One region of the Pantoea sp. XAF26B01_ASV70 genome, then DNA from elsewhere that is predicted to be linked to it. Evidence: predicted binding sites of a transcription regulator. Region 1 holds the regulator's gene; each other region holds the start of a gene.
What was found. Region 1 encodes PurR, which represses purine synthesis genes. Its sites were predicted from a motif close to CANGCAAACGTTTGCNTG; they were not measured.

Region 1 (6,542 bases):
TAAAATCCAGGATGCGGCGCAGATGAAATATATTCTGCATAAAGGGTTTGTCGGCATCGACGGTATCAGCCTGACGGTAGGCGATGTGACTAAGACTAAGTTCTGCGTCTATCTGATTCCGGAAACGCTGGAGCGTACCACGCTGGGGGCGAAGACCTTTGGCGACCGGGTGAATATTGAAATCGATCCGCACACGCAGGCAATCGTGGAGACTGTTGAGCGGGTGTTAGCACAGCGCGATGCCGCGGCGGCGATGAGCATCCTGACCGGCCAGTCAACGACAGAGAGTTAATAAAAGGCGCGTAAGCACCGCAGACAGCCCAATCGGTTTTACTCTGTCAGCATTATAAAAGCGCAGGGCGCCGGGTCAGAAGAGGAAAGCGTCCCGCCGCCCGGATAAAAACGCCGGGAGCGTTTTTGAACAACGCAAAGCGTTGGCCCGGCAACGGGCGTACCTCAGGGATGAGGTGCGTAATCGCGTGGGCCGGGCGTGTCAGGGATAACAGGTTTTGCGACTTTCCGATCTGACCCCGTTCCTTGCGCAACGCTCCCTGTTAAAGCAAAACAGGCCCTTCTTTTCAAGTGTTCAGCCGGGGCAGCGCCTTCTTAATTGCCCGCTTTTTAACCCCTACCGCGCCACCCGTAATCCCCCCTCAACGCCGCGACTGAACACGATCTGCCACAGCTGAATATCACGCGCCCGGAAGGCACCGGCACAGGCATTCAGATAATAGGAGAACATCCGCTTAAAGCGTTCGCCATATTTATCGGCCAGCTCTGGCCAGGCCTGCAAAAAGCGTTCATGCCAGGCCATCAGTGTTTTATCGTAGTCTGCGCCGAAGTTGTGCCAGTCTTCCAGAATAAAATGGGGTTCGCTGGCATCGGCCACATGGCGCACCGAAGGCAGGCAGCCGTTGGGGAAGATATATTTATCGATCCAGGGATCGACACTCATATCGGTTTTAATCGCGCCGATGGTGTGAAGCAGGAAAATACCGTCAGGCTTTAAATTACGATCGACCACGTCAAAATAGGTCGCGTAATTTTTCGGTCCGACATGTTCAAACATACCCACCGACACAATACGATCAAACTGCTCATTCAGGTCGCGATAATCCTGCAACAGAATCGTGACGTCTAATCCGCTACAGCGCTGCTGCGCCAGTTTCTGTTGTTCGGCGGAAATCGTTACGCCATGCACTTTAACGCCATAATGACGTGCGGCAAATTCCGCGAGTCCGCCCCAGCCACAGCCGATATCCAGCAGTGTCATTCCGGGTTCCAGCGCTAATTTACGGCATATCATATCCAGCTTGGCTTCCTGCGCCGTCGCCAGTGTCGTCGCCTCTTTCCAGTAGCCACAGGAGTATTGCATGTAGGGATCGAGCATCAGTGAAAAGAGATCGTTGCCCAGGTCGTAATGCTCTTTACCGACAATCCACGCCCGTTTTTTTGACTGCAGATTGGTTAAGCGTGCGGCGGCAATGCGCAGCGTATCTTTGAAGTGATGAGGCAGCTGCTGATCGAGTTTATGTTTAAGTACCTGATGGAAGAAAATATCCAGCCGGTCACACTCCCACCATCCATCCATATAGCTCTCACCGAGCCCAAGAGAGCCCTCCTGCAGAACACGTTTAAAAAAACCAGGATGATTAATATGAATATCCCAGGGACGTGAACCATTAATTTCGATATCCGCTTTTTCCAGCAGTTCATGAACGATGCGATACCAATGGTTTTCTTCGAGGCTCACTTCTTCTGCATAAGATGAACTCATAGATTTTCCACCACCTGTCCAATCTGAACCTGAACAAAGAGTAGCCAATTTATTCAGGCAATGAGAAACGATGCGGATGACTCCGCAAACCGGTTATCTGTGTGATACAGAGGACTGGAACAGCCTGCAGCAGGTCGGGTAAGGTGAGAATAACGCGCGCGAATACCGTCCCGGCAGCAGGGTGCCAATCAGATTATTACGTTATTATATTGTTGATTTATTACAGATTTGTTGACCCGGATGAGTATATGCTCACGCGGGTCAATATTCAATAACTTATTGTTAGGGCGCTAACTAAAAAGTCAGTGTGTTACTGATTATCCTGGCAGGCAGTTTGCGCAGAGGCAACAACAGTTTGTGCGCTTGCGGCACGCTGCATGGCGTAACCCATCAGCGCCAGCACAATTGTCACCGTCATCATCAGTGTGGTGGTAAATAGCGCCTGAGTTAAGCCGGCCGACACCGCCAAACTGGCAGCGAAACAGAGTCCTAACTGCAGTGTATTCTGCAACGCGGCGGCTTTACCGGTAGCGGTCGGAAAGGGCATCAGCGCACTGGACACCACAATCGGATAGATCGCGCCGTTAGCCAGCGCCATACCGCAGAACGGTACCATCAGACTCACCAGCGTGCTGCTGCCAGCAAGCGCAACAGCAAACAGCGCCAGAATGCTCAGGCTGTAGACGGCCAGCAGCCAGGGCAGCAACTGTGCGCCGTTAAAGCGGTTGAGCAGGGTGCGACAGCCGAAGCCACCAATTAAAAAGGCGAGCGTCTGGGGCACATAACTCAGACCGATATCGGCGGGCGACAGACCCAGATCCGCCAGAATAAAGGGCGATCCGGTCAGCCAGGCAAAGAAGCTGGCTGAGCAGGCGGAGTAGATCAGCACGTTGCCGCTGTAGACCCGTGATTTAAGCAGCGTGAAAAAGCCGGGCTGCGCACCTTTTTCTCCCGCGGCCTTGCGCACGGTGGGCAGACGCAGCGTGGTCAGAATCAACGCCACCGCAATCAGGGTCAGCACCAGGAAAATCGAACGCCAGTGGAAGTGGCCGATCAGCCAGGCACCCAGTAGCGGAGCCAGCGCCGGAGAGAGCGCAACCAGCGGCATAATGGTGGCAAAGACTTTGTTAGCGCGCGCTGCAGGGTAGCGATCCACCACCAGCGCCTGCCAGCTTACGGCAGCGGCACAGACGCCAATCGCCTGGACAAAACGCAGCGCCAGCATCAGATAGATATCATTCACCCACAGCATGCCTGCGCAGCCAGCGCCAAACATGGCCAGTCCGGACAGCAGCACCGGTTTACGACCGATGCGATCGGAAAGCGGTCCCCAGAAGAGCTGACCCACGGCGAAGCCGCCCAGGAAGAGACTCATACTGGCGCTGATCAGACCGGGTGAAGTGTTAAAGGTTTGCTGCATCGCACCAAAGGCGGGCAGGTACATATCAGTGGCTAAAAAGCCCAGCATGCTCAGCAGGGCAAGGTAGGGCATAAACCCTTTATTCGACAGCATCTGATTCTCATTTTTGCAGGATAAACGCGGCAGAGTGTAAAAGGTGCGTTTGCTGCTGTGAAACGGTAATATTTGCCGATTGCTGTTAAAATTTTTGAAGGCAGATTATGTGGTCAGAATATGCATTAGAGGTGGTTGACGCTGTCGCCCGTGGAGGAAGCTTCAGCGCCGCCGCGCAGGAGTTACATCGGGTGCCCTCTGCCATCAGCTATACGGTGCGTCAGCTGGAAAACTGGCTGGCGGTACCGCTGTTTGAACGGCAGCATCGCGAAGTGGTTCTGACCCCGGCGGGTGAGCATTTTGTCCGGGAAGGGCGCAGCGTCATCAAAAAAATGCTTGCCACCCGGCGACAGTGTCAGCAGCTGGCTAACGGCTGGCGCGGCCAGCTAAGCATAGCCGTTGACCGTATCGCTAAACCTCAGCGCACCCGACAACTGGTCAAAGATTTCTATCGCCACTTTCCCGATATGGAGCTGATTATCAGCTATGAAGTCTTTAACGGCGTCTGGGATGCGCTGGCCGATGGCCGGGTGGAAGTGGCGATTGGTGCCACTCAGGCGATACCGGTGGGCGGACGCTTTGCTTTTCGGGATATGGGCACGCTTAACTGGCGCTGCGTGGTTGCGCCCGACCATCCTCTGACACAGGCGAGCCAGATAGATGATGACACGCTGCGGAGCTGGCCCTCCCTTGTGCTGGAAGATACTTCTCGCGCACTGCCGCGTCGTATGACATGGACGCTGGATAACCAGCGCCGGCTGGTGGTGCCGGAGTGGCAAACCGGGCTGGAGTGCGTGCAGGCGGGATTGTGTGTGGCGATGGTGCCCGGTCACCTGGCCAGGCCACTGCTCGACAGCGGCGAGCTGGTTGAACTGACGCTGCCGGTGGCGTTTCCGGACAGTCCATGCTGCGTCAGCTGGGCAGAAGATCGCGCATCACCCGCGACAGGCTGGTTGCTCAGCTATCTGGGTGATGCGCAAACGCTTAATCAGGAGTGGTTAAGCGAGCATTAACGGCGATAGTCGCGGAACGGGCCATCGGCCACGGAACGGCGCTCAATCAGCGTGGGATGGACCTCAATCGTTTGTGACACTTCGCGCTTACTGGTAATGCGGTCCAGCAGCATTTCCAGCGCTTTCTCACCCAGCTGGGCTTTAGGCTGATGCACCGTGGTCAGGGCCGGTGCAAAATAGCGGGCGTTGCGCACGTTGTCATAGCCGATCACCGAAATATCCTGGGGGACGCGCAAACCCATCTCGTCGGCGGCGCAAATCGCGCCCATCGCCATGATGTCACCGCCACAGAACACCGCCGTCGGACGCTGCTTCTGCGACAGGATCTGCTGCATCGCCTGATAGCCCGACTCCGGCTCAAAGTCACCCTGCACAATCCACTCGGCGCGTGGCTGAATACCCGCTTCTTCCATCGCCTTCAGGAAACCGGCATGACGTCCGCCACCGGTGTTACGCTCCATCTGGCCGGGGATTGCACCAATATCCCGGTGTCCGCGTTCAATCAGATAGCGTCCCGCCAGATAGCCGCCCTGGAAAGCATTATCCAGTACCGTGTCGGTGAAGTCGGCGCGCGACTCGCCCCAGTCCATCACCACCATCGGGATATTGCGGTTCTCTTCCAGCATCTGCAGCAGATCGTCCGGATATTCAGAGCACATCACCAGCAGCCCATCGACGCGTTTCTGCGCCATCATGCTGAGATAGGCGCGCTGTTTTTGCAGATCGTTATGCGCATTACCCAGAATCAGCGTATAGCCTTTGTCAAAGCAGTGATTTTCAACCGCTTCGATAATTTCAGCGAAATAGGGCGCTTCGCTGGAGGTGGCAAGCAGGCCCAGCGTTTTGGTGTGGTTCACTTTCAGGCTGCGCGCCACGGCGCTCGGCGAGTAGTGCAGTTCTTTAATCGCCTGCCAGACCGCGTTGCGCGTCTCTTCAGCCACAAAGCGGGTTTTATTGATGACGTGCGAAACGGTGGTCGTTGAGACGCCAGCGCGTTTCGCCACATCTTTAATTGTTGCCATGAAAATCGGACTCCGGTGCTTATCTAACTCTATGATAAGCGTAGTGTTAAACGTTTGCGTCTGCTCAGGGTTTTTTCCGCAAAAATGCAGCTTTTAAGGCCAGTCAACAGGCCGCTGGCGGCGTAAAAGCGCCTGAAAACGTGCGCAAACGGAATCAGGGTTGCGCGCGTTGCGCAACAAAGGCGGGATTCTAACAAGGCTGAACGGATAAAACGAGATTTTTACCGGGCCCTGTGGGAAAATGCGATACCCCTACTGATTGTGTGACTAAGGAGCAAGCAATGAGTACCGATCTTAAACTGGCTTTAATGACCACCGCGGGCTGTCTGCTGATGATTGTGGCCTTTAGTTTTACCGCTATTCTGCACTAAAAAAAAAGCCGGGATTATCCCGGCTCTCTTCTGGTTGTTCTGCTGCTCAGCGTATGGTTTTTGGCGTCATCACCCGACGGGCACCAATATAGTGGCGCTGCCAGTAATCTTCTCCTAAAGCGCTGATCTGAATATCTTTGCCGGTGCGTGGCGACTGGATAAACTTGCCATCACCCAGGTAAACGCCGACATGGTCCGCAGTACCACGACCATTGATACGGAAGAAGACCAGATCGCCTTTCTCCAGCGACTCACGCTTGATCGGCGCGGCGTCACGCAGGTGGTACATCTCGTTAGCGGTACGTGGGATCTTAAACTTCACCAGATCTTTATAGGCGTACCAGACCAGGCCGCTGCAATCGAAACCGGTATGGGGAGAGGTGCCGCCCCACTGATAGGGTTTACCCAACTGACCCATCAGCTTGGTCATCGCGGTTTCGCGGGCCTTCTGGTAGCGCTGACGGTGAGATTTGCTCATCTTAATCGTGCCGGTCTCGCTGGTGGTGACCTCAGCGGTTTTCAGCAGGCGCTGATGACCATAACGTTTTTTCTCTTTGTTCTTACTGAGACGGGCGGTTTTTAGCGAGGTCTTCTTAGCAGGCGTCTGTTTCGCGGTGAGTTCGACTTTTTTCAGTTTTTTTGTTTTTAGTTTTTGAACCGGGCTGAGGCGAGTCTTTTTCGTCACCGTTTTGACCGGGCGACGCTTGCGACGCTCATCGTCGCGCGCACTCTTTTTCTCTGCTTTATGCGTACTGACGTTCACCGGCGCGTGAGGCGACGCAGCGGCGATGTTGAAAAACAGTTGCGCAAAGGCCAGCATGAAAAACGTAATGATTAAACGCATAG
Region 2 (6,542 bases), 1.8 Mb from region 1:
TCGCCTTTGACCTGAGCGCGATAAACCAGCCATTCGCCTTTATCGGTGGCGAGACGTTCAGCCTGATCGACGGTAATGCCGTTGCCACGCGCCCAGCCTTCAGCGGCTTTGGTCGCGTTGCCGTCAGCGTCAAACGCAGCAGAGATCGCCGGTCCACGCTTCTCTACTTCCCGATCGGGTTGTGAGGCGCTCAGGTTTGCGACTTTCAGCGCCAGACGACGCGGCGCAGCAAACCAGCTGACCTCGCCGTGGCTCAGGTTAGCGGCATCCAGTTCAGCAGTGACCTGCGCGGCAAAGGCTTCTGCCAGGCTGCGCAGGGCTTTTGGTGGCAGCTCTTCGGTGCCGATCTCCACCAGGAAGGTTTGTTCAGTCATGGCTGCCTCTTACTTTTTGTTATTGCACATCGGGAAGCCCATTGCCTCGCGAGAGGCGTAGTAAGCTTCAGCCACGGCTTTGGTCAGGGTACGAATGCGCAGAATATAGCGCTGACGCTCTGTTACCGAGATCGCTTTGCGGGCATCCAGCAGGTTGAAGCTGTGTGCCGCTTTAAGAATGCGTTCGTAGGCGGGCAGTGGCAGCGGTTTTTCCAGCGCCAGCAGATGCTGCGCCTCTTTCTCATACTGCTCGAAGCAGGTAAAGAGGAAATCAACGTCGGCGTATTCGAAGTTATAGGTGGATTGCTCCACTTCGTTCTGATGGAACACGTCGCCGTAGGTGGTTTTGCCCAGCGGACCGTCGCTCCACACCAGATCGTAAACGCTGTCGACGCCCTGGATGTACATCGCCAGACGCTCCAGACCGTAGGTGATCTCGCCGGTCACCGGCTTACACTCCATGCCGCCAACCTGCTGGAAGTAGGTGAACTGCGTCACTTCCATGCCGTTGAGCCACACTTCCCAGCCGAGTCCCCAGGCACCCAGAGTCGGGTTTTCCCAGTTATCTTCCACGAAGCGAATGTCATGCACCGTCGGGTCCATACCCAGCTCTTTCAGCGAGCCAAGATAGAGCTCCTGAATGTTGTCCGGTGAGGGTTTGATGATCACCTGGAACTGGTAGTAGTGTTGCAGGCGGTTCGGGTTTTCACCGTAGCGGCCATCGGTAGGACGGCGTGATGGCTGCACGTAAGCGGCGGCGATCGGCTCCGGGCCGAGTGCGCGCAGGCAGGTCATCGGGTGTGAAGTGCCAGCGCCCACTTCCATGTCCAGCGGTTGGACAATGGTGCAGCCCTGACGCGCCCAGTAATCCTGCAAGGTCAGGATCAGCCCCTGAAAGGTTTTGGTATCAAACTTTTGCATGTTGAGTGTGCACGCGCTTCGGTTAGATTAAAAAAAGAGGCCGACAGTATACCCTTTGACCGCGCGATGTGCAGCCGTAAATCCCAGGCGCTACCGGCGCGTTTTCGCGGTGATTCAGGGCGCTGGCATACAGATGGCTCCGAATCCTGCTGGCAGCAGTTGTTGCTCTGGTCGCATTTGGCTACCCTTTTGCGCACGGACGCGATGCGCAAGAGGATGCCATGCCGCAGAAGATTTACTGGATCGATAATTTACGCGCGGTTGCCTGTCTGATGGTGATCGTGATTCATACCACCACCTGGTATATCACCGGGCCGATGGCGGTGACTGGCATCACCTGGGATGCGGCTAATCTGCTGAACTCAGCATCACGCGTCTGTGTTCCGCTGTTCTTTATGATCTCCGGCTATCTGTTTTTCGGCGAACGCAGCGCCCAGCCGCGCCATATGCTCCGGCTGGTGCTCTGTCTGTTGTTCTACAGCGCGGTATCGCTGGCCTATATCACCTGGCTGACCCCCATCAGCGAAGGGCGATCAATCCTGAAGATGCTGCAGAAGCCGGTGTTTTATCACCTGTGGTTCTTCTTTGCGCTGATCGGCATCTATCTGCTGTCGCCCCTGATCCAGGTAAAAACCGTGCAGGCGCGCTACGTGGCGCTGCTGGTGCTGGTGCTGGCGGTGCTCGCCAATCCCAATACGGTCAGCCAGTCGCTGGGGCCGTTTCACTTTCTGCCGGTTAATCTCTATGTCAGCGGTGACAGTATCTACTACCTGCTCTATGCGCTGCTGGGACGGGCTATCGGCACGATGGAGACGACCCGGCGCGGCCTGACGCCGCTGGCTGCCGGGCTGTTTATCACCTGTGTGATTGGCATTACATTGGGGACGAAACAGGCGCTGATCGTCAACGGGGCGTTTAATGACACCTGGTATCTCTACTGCGGACCGCTGGTATTTATCGCCGCGATCAGCCTGCTCATCGTGTTTAAAAACAGCCTGAACCAGCGCACGCTGCCCGGTTTAACGGTGATTGCGCGCTATTCACTGCCGATCTACGGCTTTCATGCGCTGTTCATTCACTACCTGCGAACGCATCATTACGATGATATGTCGCGTCCGTGGCTCGACCTGCCCTGGGTGTTCGGGCTGACACTGGGCGGCAGCCTGTTGCTGGGGATGGCGCTGAAACGCGTCGATACCCGTCACTTTGTCAGCTGATCGGCTTCACGCTGGCGGGCGCGCCGTAGCTGACGCGCCGATGAAAACCCCGCCGCCAGCGCCGCTTTTTCGGCAGATTCACCCTGCTGCTGACGCTGGCGTGCCACGCCAACCCGCAGCTGCTCATGGTATTCACGCACGCTAATCCCCAGATGCTGGCGAAACAGCCGCGCCAGATGGCGGCTGCTGACATGCGTGCGTCCAGCCAGCTCGGTCAGGGTCCAGCCGTGCTCAGGATGGGCAATCATCAGATCCTGCGCCCGATGAATGGCCGGATGCATGTGGTTGCGGTAACGCAGCCACGGCGAAAGTTGCGGATCGTCACCGGCACGGCGGAACCAGACTACCATCTCCCGCGCTACCGCCAGCGCGGTTTGCGTATCACAGAGCTGATTAATCAGATGCAGCGCCAGATCGATTCCCGCCGTGATGCCTGCACTGGTCCAGATATTCTCATGCCCGACAAATACCCGGTTCTCCTGCACCCGTGCGCGCGGGGCCGCGGCTTTCAGGCGGGCAATCACATCATGATGGGTGGTGCAGAGCACGTCATCCAGCATGCCTGCCTGCGCCGCCAGCAGCGCTCCCGAGCAGACGCAGACCAGCATAAAGGTCTGCGCGCGCAGCGCGGCGTGCTGGCGCATCAGCCAGTCGCGAGCCTCTCCGGCCTGCGGCGTGGCGTAACCGACCTGCGAATCATAGACGCCAGGCACCACCAGCAGACTCCCGGCGGGCAACTGTTCAGGTAACGGTTCGATACCGCCAATGGTCATGCCGGTGGAGCAGACCACCTCCGGCTGCGGGCCGATGTAGCGCAGCGTAAAGTGTTCGCCCGCCAGCTTCAGCGTCTCGGCCGGGCCGGTGAGATCCAGCGCCATCACGCCGGGCAGGGTTAAAAACCAGACGGTGTGTGTCATGCTAACCCGCGCTACACCAGATCCCAGCCACGGGCGCGCCACAGCGCAGGCAGTTGCGTCATATCATCGAAGCGCGTCACCAGGGGGTGATCCAGTTCAGGGTTGTGCGGGTCGGCGCAGTAGTAATAGACCGGAATGCCGGCGGCGATACCGGCGCGGGCGCCCGCTTCGGAGTCATCCACCAGAATGCAGCGCTCAATCGGCACCTGCATCTGTTCCGCCGCGTGGTACATCAGTTCCGGATCGGGCTTCCAGTGCAGAATGTCATAGCCGCTGTAGAGGTGCTCCGCAAACAGCGGCAGCATGCCGGTTAAGCCCAGCGAGTGCTGCATCTTTTTTACCGTCCCGTTTGAAACCACGCACATCGGCACCTTTATCTGCTCAACCAGCGCTTTCGCGCCCGGGATAGGCTGCAGTTGCTGATCAAACAGCCGCGCGACCTCTGCGCGATAGGCGGTCTCCACCTCTTCCATCGGTAGCGTCACCTGATGCGCGTCGCCGACGTCACGAATAATGTCGTAGAGTTTGACGCCCTTATACTTCTCAAACATCTGCTGCAGCGACAGTTCCAGGCCGTAACGGGCAAAGGTATTGACGTAGGCCTGGGTACAGAGCAACTCACTGTCCACCAGCGTGCCATCGCAATCAAAAAAGACGCATTCTACTGACATCAGACTCTATCCTTCGATTCAGGGGTGTGCTCCACACTCTACCGCACTCAGCGCAGATTGCGAGACTGGCAATCGGTTGCGAAAAATCATTGTATTGCCCCGGTAAAATCGCCAGGATACGCGCCGATGATTTTTTCTTCTGGATGGATGGCATGAGCAAGCAAGGCGTTTTGCAGCGCATCTTCAGGCTGCAGGAACATGGCACCACGGTGCGCACCGAAGTGATCGCGGGTATCACCACCTTTCTGACGATGGTCTACATCGTCTTCGTCAATCCGCAGATCCTCGGCGTCGCCGGCATGGATACCCAGGCGGTGTTTGTGACCACCTGTCTGATTGCCGCCTTTGGCAGCATTCTGATGGGACTGTTTGCCAATCTGCCGGTGGCGCTGGCGCCCGCAATGGGGCTGAACGCCTTTTTCGCCTTTGTGGTGGTTGGCGCGATGGGCTATTCGTGGCAGGTGGGTATGGGCGCGATCTTCTGGGGTGCGGTCGGCCTGCTGATCCTGACGCTACTGCGGGTTCGCTACTGGATGATTGCCAATATCCCGCTGAGCCTGCGCGTCGGCATTACCGCCGGTATCGGCCTGTTTATCGCCATGATGGGGCTGAAGAATGCCGGTATTATCGTGCCGAATCCCGATACCCTGGTGGCCGTGGGGAACCTGACCTCGCACAGCGTACTGCTGGGCGCGCTGGGCTTCTTTATCATCGCTATTCTGGCATCACGCAATATCCACGCGGCAGTGCTGATCTCGATGGTGGTTACTACCGCTATCGGCTGGATGCTGGGTGACGTGAAGTTTGTCGGCCTGTTCTCTGCGCCGCCTTCCATTACTTCTGTGGTCGGCCAGGTGGATATCAAAGGCGCCTTCAACATCGGCATGGCGGGCGTGATCTTCTCCTTTATGCTGGTCAATCTGTTCGACTCCTCCGGCACGCTGATCGGCGTCACCGACAAAGCGGGACTGACCGATGAAACCGGCACTTTCCCGCGCATGCAGCAGGCGCTGTATGTCGACAGCATCAGTTCAGTGAGTGGCGCGCTGGCAGGCACCTCATCCGTGACCGCCTATATCGAAAGCACCTCGGGCGTGGCGATTGGTGGCCGTACCGGCCTGATGGCCGTGGTCACCGGCCTGCTGTTCCTGCTGGTGACCTTCCTGTCACCGCTGGCCGCGATGGTGCCATCCTACGCCGCTGCGGGCGCGCTGATTTACGTTGGGGTGTTAATGACCGCCAGCCTGTCGCGCGTACGCTGGGATGATCTGACCGAAGCCGTTCCGGCGTTTGTGACCGCCGCCATGATGCCCTTCAGCTTTTCCATCACCGAAGGCATTGCGCTGGGATTCATCGCTTACTGCGTCATGAAGCTGGGTACTGGCCGCTGGCGTGAAATCAGCCCCTGCGTAGTGATTGTTGCTCTGCTGTTTGTGCTGAAGATTGTCTTTGTAGACGCGCACTAAGCGCATTCAGGGCCGCAACCGCCGGGTTGCGGCTTTTTACATTTCAGGATGCAGGCTGCGCTCGCTGGGCAGGCTGGTCAGCCGCAGAGCATGAGGCCCGATGTTGGGCTTACCCATCTCTATTTCGCGTAATGCGTGCCACTGAAAGGCGTTATCCATCTCCCACAGATGCAGACGCTGAGTCGCAGACGACAGCGCACACGACCAGACCAGCATAGGCTCCGCATCACACACCACCTGAATATCGGGATAGAGTGAAGATCGCAGCCGACCCGCACCGGGCAAAAGGCGCAGCGAATCCAGTCCCCGATCGCCCTCTCCCGTCAGCTTGAGAATGCTCTGGCGTAATGTCCAGATCTGCGTCACCGCCTCCATGGCATCCTGCTGGGCATTGATCCAGGCGATCTCGCCCGAGGTTAATCCCTGAATCAGCTGCTCCTGAGTCTGACGGCTTCTGGCATGCACAATCTCCATATCCAGACCGGCACGTCCGCCCTCTTCGGCCAGCAGCACACCCACCGTATTGCCCGCATAGGCGATGCTGAAATCGGGCAGATCGCTGTCAGCAAAAACGGGGCGTCCGTTGCTCTGGATAAGCAGGCGCGGCAGCTCACCAATGCCATAAACCCGTAGCATCAGTTGTGCCAGCAGGGTACGGGCGGCAAGAAATCGCCCACGGCGTTTGTCAGCAAACTGCTGTGCCGTGTCGGTGATAGCCTGGGGAATGCATAAATCATTAGCCGGGAAGCCGGGATCGCCCGTCCAGCGTACAAAATGACCAGCCATCTGTCGCTCCGTGAAAATGGTCAGATAATCATCAGAAGCATTGTAGGAATTTTCTTACCTTAATGCACCTGACAACGCACAGATTGGGGTAAATTCGGAATTGGATGAGCAGGCGAATGGTGTTTCATCAGGGGACACCCTCAGCAGAACCGGGTTTGATGTGCGTGCCTGATTAGCCATCCTGCTGGCA
Region 3 (6,542 bases), 1.5 Mb from region 1:
CTGAGCGTGAGGGTGCGAAGTTCGAATAAAACTTCATGGTTGCTATACTTAAGTAACGGTGAGGTAAATTTTCTCTGAGATGTTTGCATGTGGGCCAGTCCCCTGAGCCGATATTTCGAAAAAACAGAATGTGACGCTCGTAACCTGTGTGCATGCTCGGTTCGTCCGAGAAGCCTGATGGTTATGACGGCATGTTCACCTTGAACCAAGGGTTCAAGGGTTACAGCCTACGGCGGCATCTCGGAGATCTCTCTTCCTGTAGTCCTGCTTTTTTCCCCTGACTGACATGTTATAGTCGCTCAACAGCGACTTATCCGGCGGGGAAATCATGTCTGAACCTTCCATGTCTGAACCTTCAATGACCCAGCGTCAGGCGATTCGCCAGCATGTGCGACATCTGCGACGGGCACTTACCGATGAGCAGCAAACGCAGGCCGCTGAGCAGCTCGCTGAACATGCGCTCAACTACGCCCCGGTGACTGAAGCGCGCAATATCGCCCTTTTTCTGTCGGTGGATGGCGAACTCAATACCCGTCCGCTGATTGCCCGCCTCTGGCATCTGAAAAAAACGGTCTGTCTGCCGGTTTTACACCCCTTCTCTCCCGGTAATTTGTTGTTTCTGCGCTACTCGCCCGATACCCCATTGCTCAAAAATAAGCTGCGCATTCCTGAACCGCCGCTGGATATCCGGCAGGTGATCACCCTTGATCAACTGGATCTGATGATGGTGCCGCTGGTGGCGTTTGATCAGCATGGGCAGCGTCTGGGGATGGGCGGCGGCTTCTACGATCGCACCCTGCAGAACTGGCGGCAGCACGGTTTTTTGCCGGTGGGCCTGGCACACGATTGTCAGCAGGTCGATAGCCTGCCGGTGGCAGAATGGGATGTGCCTTTGCCGGCGGTAATGACGCCATCAAAACTCTGGCAGTGGGAGTAGAAGAGTCGCTTTTGCAGACAAGTGAAAACCCATACCTGGGCGCATCTGGCAGCAATGAAATAGCTTAACGCGCAGGGAACATGGTCAGAAGAGGAAAGCGTCCCGCCGCCCGAATAAAAACGCCGGGAGCGTTTTTAAACAACGCAACGCGTTGGCCCGGTTACGGGCGCACCTCAGGGATGAGGTGCGTAATCGCGCGGGCCGGGCATGCCATGGATGGCGGCTTTTGCATCTTTCCGATCTGACCGTGTTCCCTTCGCAGTCTCGGTCTTACAGCAAATCGGGACAGCCTGTATTAACTACCTGAAGAGACGCGACTAAGCGCCTGTTCAGGTTGGTAGCGCTTAGTAAAGCAGACGGGCGCGAATGGTACCCGGAATCGCCTTCATCAGTTGCAGCGCGTTCTCAGCCACTTCCGGCTCTGCATCAATGTCGATCACCACATAGCCCATAAACGGCGAGGTTTGCAGATACTGGGCGGCGATGTTGATGCCCTGCTCGGCAAAAATCTGGTTGATGGCCGTCAGCACGCCAGGGCGGTTCTCATGGATATGCAGCAGACGACTGGCGCTGATACCGTGAATCGGCAGTGACACTTCGGGGAAATTCACCGCCGACAGGGTCGAGCCGTTATCGGAGTATTTCGCCAGCTTGCCCGCCACTTCAATGCCGATGTTCTCCTGCGCTTCTTCCGTCGAGCCGCCAATGTGCGGCGTCAGGATCACGTTGTCGAACTCACTCAGTGGAGAGATAAACGGCTCGCTGTTGGTAGCTGGCTCGCTCGGGAAGACGTCGATGGCTGCGCCACCCACATGCTTGCTGGCCAGCGCATCGCACAGCGCCGGGATATCCACCACCGTGCCGCGTGAGGCGTTAATCAGCAGCGCGCCAGGCTTCATCTGCGCCAGCTGCTCTGCACCAATCATATCCTGTGTAGAGACGGTTTCCGGCACGTGCAGGCTGACCACATCGCTCATGTTGAGGAGATCGGCCAGATGGCGTACCTGCGTGGCATTACCCAGCGGCAGCTTATTTTCAATGTCGTAGAAGAAAACATGCATACCCAGGCTTTCTGCCAGCACGCCCAGCTGCATTCCGATATGGCCGTAACCGATAATACCCAGTTTTTTGCCACGCGCTTCAAATGAGCCTTTGGCAATCTTATTCCAGATGCCACGGTGTGCTTTCGCATTCGCTTCCGGGATGCCACGCAGCATCAGCAGCATCTCACCAATCACCAGCTCCGCAACCGAGCGGGTATTTGAGAACGGCGCATTGAACACGGGAATACCCCGGCTGGCAGCCGCCTGCAGATCAACCTGGTTGGTACCGATACAGAAACAGCCAACGGCGACCAGCTTTTCAGCCGCCGCAAAAATCTCTTCAGTGAGCTGGGAGCGGGAACGGATACCAATAAAGTGTGCATCACGGATCGATGCTTTTAACGCGTCGGAGTCCAGTGCGCCCTTATGGAATTCGATGTTGGTATAGCCTGCAGCCCGCAGGTTCTCCAGCGCGCTCTGATGGACACCTTCCACCAGCAGGAACTTAATCTTATCTTTTTCCAGTGATACCTTTGCCATTTCCCGATCCTATTCAGCATTCAATGAGGACTACCATAAGCCAGCCTTCTGTCAAAATATCAAAAAAATCGCGTCGGGCAATACAAACGATTGCCCGGCCGCCAGCACGGCAGCGGCTGACGGCAGCACATTGCCGGACAAAATAAGGAGGTCGGACTGGAAGAGAGAACGAACCCGCTGCCGATGACGGTTATGTGACATAAGTCACCAAATTTCACCGCAGCGAGAAAAGATGATTTGCAGGCAGAAATAACCGACGCCGCATCGACGCCGGACAGATCATTTTTTGATGGTTTTCACGCCATCAGGCCCGCCAATCAGTGCAATATCGGCACCACGCGCGGCAAAAAGGCCCACGGTAACGACGCCAGGCAAGGCGTTGATGGTTTTTTCCAGCTCAATGGGATCGAGAATGCGCAGATTATGCACATCGAGAATAATGTTGCCGTTATCGGTGACCACGTTCTGACGATACTCAGGCAAGCCGCCCATTTTCACCAACTGACGCGCCACATAACTGCGCGCCATCGGGATCACCTCGACCGGCAGCGGGAAACGGCCCAGCACATCGACCTCTTTTGAAGCGTCAGCGATACAGATAAAGGTTTCAGCCACGGCGGCCACGATCTTTTCGCGCGTCAGCGCCGCGCCGCCGCCTTTGATCATCTGCATCTGTGGGTTGATCTCATCCGCGCCATCTACGTACACCGACAGCAGGTCAATCTCGTTCAGGTCGAACACCTGAATACCTAGGCTCTTCAGCTTCTGGGTTGAGGCATCCGAGCTGGAGACGGCACCTTCAATCTGATGCCTGACCGTGGCAAGCGCATCGATAAAGTGGGCAGCGGTGGATCCGGTGCCCACACCAACAACGGTGCCCGGCTGCACGTACTCAAGTGCAGCCCAGCCAACGGCTTTTTTCAGTTCATCCTGGGTCATGGTATGTTTAAAACCTGTGCGACAACGAAGTGCGCGTAGTATAAAACAAGGCTTGCTGAAAATGCTCGGCTGACCGACGTGGATTTATCGCTTTGGAAGCCAGCCCACAAAAAACAAGAGAGCCATCACAGGTGATACTTTTGTGGCATAGTGACATCCATCCTGAAGGAGAGAGAAGAATAATGAAACGCCCGGATTATCGAACGCTTCAGGCGCTGGATTCAGTGATCCGCGAACGCGGATTTGAGCGTGCCGCTCAAAAATTATGTATCACCCAGTCAGCGGTTTCACAGCGTATCAAGCAGCTGGAGAATCTGTTTGGTCAGCCGCTGCTGGTGCGAACCGTGCCACCACGTCCGACCGAACAGGGTCAGAAACTGCTGGCGTTGCTGCACCAGGTGGAACTGCTGGAAGAGGAGTGGCTGGGCGATGAGAACAGTGGCACCACGCCACTGCTGCTGTCGCTGGCGGTCAATGCCGACAGTCTGGCGACCTGGCTGCTGCCTGCGCTGAAAGATGTGCTGGCAGATTCCCCTGTACGCCTGAATCTGCAGGTCGAAGATGAAACCCGCACCCAGGAGCGTCTGCGTCGTGGTGAAGTGGTGGGTGCGGTGAGTATTCAGCCGCAGCCGCTGCCCAGTTGCCTGGTGGATCAGCTCGGTGCGCTCGACTACCTGTTTGTAGCGTCGCGCGACTTTGCCGATCGCTTCTTCCCCAACGGCGTCACCCGCTCTGCCCTGCTGAAAGCGCCTGCGGTGGCGTTTGACCATCTTGATGATATGCATCAGGCCTTCCTGCAACAGAACTTTGATCTCTCACCGGGCAGTGTGCCCTGCCACATCGTGAACTCCTCTGAAGCCTTTGTGCAGATGGCGCGACAGGGTTCAACCTGCTGTATGATCCCGCATCTGCAGATTGAGCGTGAGCTGGCGAGCGGTGAGTTAATAGATCTGACGCCAGGCTTGTGTCAGCGCCGGATGCTCTACTGGCATCGTTTTGCGCCGGAAAGCCGGTTAATGCGTCGGGTGACCGATGCGCTGATTGCGCATGGACATCGGGTACTGCGTCAGGATGACGTCGCAGCCTGAAAACAAAAACGGGGCGAAAGCCCCGTTTTTACTGCTGACAAATTATGCCCCGAACGGCTGTAAGGATGGATTGGCTCAGGGAACAAGGTCAGATCGGAAAGGCGCTTAAGCCAATCCCTGGCCGCTCGGCCCGCGCCGTCCATGGCGCGGGACGCTTTCCTCCTCTGACCATGTTCCCTTCGCTTTGAATTTATTCATTGCGGTCAGATCCTGAGATTCATCGGCAGTCTTAACGGGGCATCAGCCCCATTTTGCACTATGGCGTATTGGGCTTGATCTCAAACACCACATCAACCTGATCGTCAAAGTTGATGCTCTGCTGATCGTAGGTCTCCTGCGCCGAGGTATCTGCCGCTGCAGCCGCTTTATACATACGGTTCATCGGCATCGGCTGATAGTTAGCGACCTGATAACGAATGCTGTAGATCGATCCCAGCTTCGCGTTAAAGCCTTCAGCCAGCTGTGATGCCTGCTGAGTCGCATTTTTAATCGCTGCTTTACGCGCCTGCTCTTTGTAGCTCTCCGGATTTGCCACGCCTAACTCGACGCTACGCACCTCATTCAGACCGGACTTCAGCGCCCCGTCCAGCAGATCATTCAGCTTGTCCAGCTGACGCAGGGTTACCTGCACCTGACGCACCGCACGGTAGCCTTTCAGGACGGATTTACCCTCTTTGGTGTAATCGTACTCAGGCTGGGTGCTCAGGTTTGCCGCATCAATATCTTTCTTCTCAATGCCGTTTTTCTGCAGAAAATCGAAATATTGTGCAACCCGGCTATCCGCCTGCTTTTTCGCATCTGCGGCATCTTTTGACGACACGTTCACCACGATAGAGAGCGTGGCGATATCGGGACGGGCATCGACCGTTGCCTTGCCTGAGGTCACCACGTGTGGCCCGTTCGGTAACTCATCAGCGTGTACGCCAGGCAATGCCCCGGCGCTCATGATTGCGGCCAGAGCCAATGCTTTCAGTTTCATGAAAGTCCTCCTTGAAAAGGTACTATGACGGCTTCCAACCGGCGAAGCCCAACAGCGCATCAGTATACGCCATGCTTTGAGTGGTCATTATGGCAAAAGTTCGGCCTCCGCGCGGCAATAACCGCATCGGATCGACGTTGGGATCAAAATCCGGCAATGCCCTGGCGCGCCAGTTGCAGGGCGATAAACCACATCACCGCGCCCACCAGCAGGTTGATGATGCGCTGGGCTTTGGCGGTGCGCAGGCGTGGTGACAGCCAGGCGGCCAGCAGCGCCAGACCAAAGAACCACAGGATCGACGCACTGATGGTGCCCAGCGCAAACCACTGACGCGCGGTGGTGGTCGGCAACTGACCGCCAAGACTCCCCAGTACCACAAAGGTATCGAGATAGACGTGCGGGTTGAGCCAGGTCACTGCCAGCAGCGTCGCGATAATGCGTCCCCTGCTCTGCTTTAATGGCTCACCATCCGCCAGATCGGCGTCGCCGCGAAAAGCGCTACGCAGTGCGCCCCAGCCATACCACAACAGAAAGGCTACACCCGCCCAGGTGATCACCATCAGCAGCAGTGGAGACTGGCTCAGCAAGGCGCTGCCGCCAAAGATCCCACCGCAAATCAGCAGAATATCGCTCAGCGAGCAGAGGGCCGCCGTCATCAGATGATACTGACGCTTCACGCCCTGATTCATCACAAAAGCGTTCTGCGGGCCCAGCGGCAGAATCAGCGCGGCGCCCAGGGCAAGCCCCTGAAAATAGAGAGATAACACAGAATTATTTCCTCACATCGTTAGAGGAGGAGAAGTATAAAGAGAGAGGATGATTAGCGGAAATTGAAAGAATTAATCTGCGATTAGCAAAATGAATGGGCGACAGACGCCGCCCACTGAAAGATTACTGTGGCTGAACCTGGGTTGCTTCTGCTTCAGGCGTCGGCTTCTGATGCAGATGCACATCCATCTGCGGATAAGGAATACCAATCCCTTTTCCATCCAGCGCACGCTTAAAGTTCTTCAGCA

Region 2: the regulator PurR is predicted to act here: its motif matches at 4,166-4,183, upstream of ACX8ZY_RS19440 (NCS2 family permease).
Region 3: the regulator PurR is predicted to act here: its motif matches at 2,600-2,617, upstream of serA (phosphoglycerate dehydrogenase).

What each region holds. Positions count from the first base shown of each region.
Region 1 is NZ_CM137251.1:2,374,432-2,380,973, reverse strand. It holds gene ACX8ZY_RS11145 (riboflavin synthase subunit alpha) at 1-292, shown strand, start outside; gene cfa (cyclopropane fatty acyl phospholipid synthase) at 629-1,777, opposite strand; gene punC (purine nucleoside transporter PunC) at 2,088-3,290, opposite strand; gene punR (DNA-binding transcriptional activator PunR) at 3,398-4,303, shown strand; gene purR (HTH-type transcriptional repressor PurR) at 4,300-5,325, opposite strand; gene cydH (cytochrome bd-I oxidase subunit CydH) at 5,607-5,696, shown strand; gene ACX8ZY_RS11115 (C40 family peptidase) at 5,743-6,540, opposite strand.
Region 2 is NZ_CM137251.1:4,134,885-4,141,426, forward strand. It holds gene glyS (glycine--tRNA ligase subunit beta) at 1-374, opposite strand, end outside; gene glyQ (glycine--tRNA ligase subunit alpha) at 384-1,295, opposite strand; gene ACX8ZY_RS19425 (acyltransferase) at 1,517-2,512, shown strand; gene ACX8ZY_RS19430 (GlxA family transcriptional regulator) at 2,497-3,429, opposite strand; gene yieH (6-phosphogluconate phosphatase) at 3,441-4,100, opposite strand; gene ACX8ZY_RS19440 (NCS2 family permease) at 4,253-5,566, shown strand; gene ACX8ZY_RS19445 (4'-phosphopantetheinyl transferase family protein) at 5,603-6,352, opposite strand.
Region 3 is NZ_CM137251.1:856,791-863,332, reverse strand. It holds gene zapA (cell division protein ZapA) at 1-29, shown strand, start outside; RNA gene ssrS (6S RNA) at 69-251, shown strand; gene ACX8ZY_RS04140 (5-formyltetrahydrofolate cyclo-ligase) at 344-937, shown strand; gene serA (phosphoglycerate dehydrogenase) at 1,282-2,520, opposite strand; gene rpiA (ribose-5-phosphate isomerase RpiA) at 2,800-3,459, opposite strand; gene ACX8ZY_RS04125 (LysR family transcriptional regulator ArgP) at 3,642-4,547, shown strand; gene ACX8ZY_RS04120 (oxidative stress defense protein) at 4,804-5,526, opposite strand; gene argO (arginine exporter ArgO) at 5,670-6,293, opposite strand; gene mscS (small-conductance mechanosensitive channel MscS) at 6,418-6,542, opposite strand, start outside.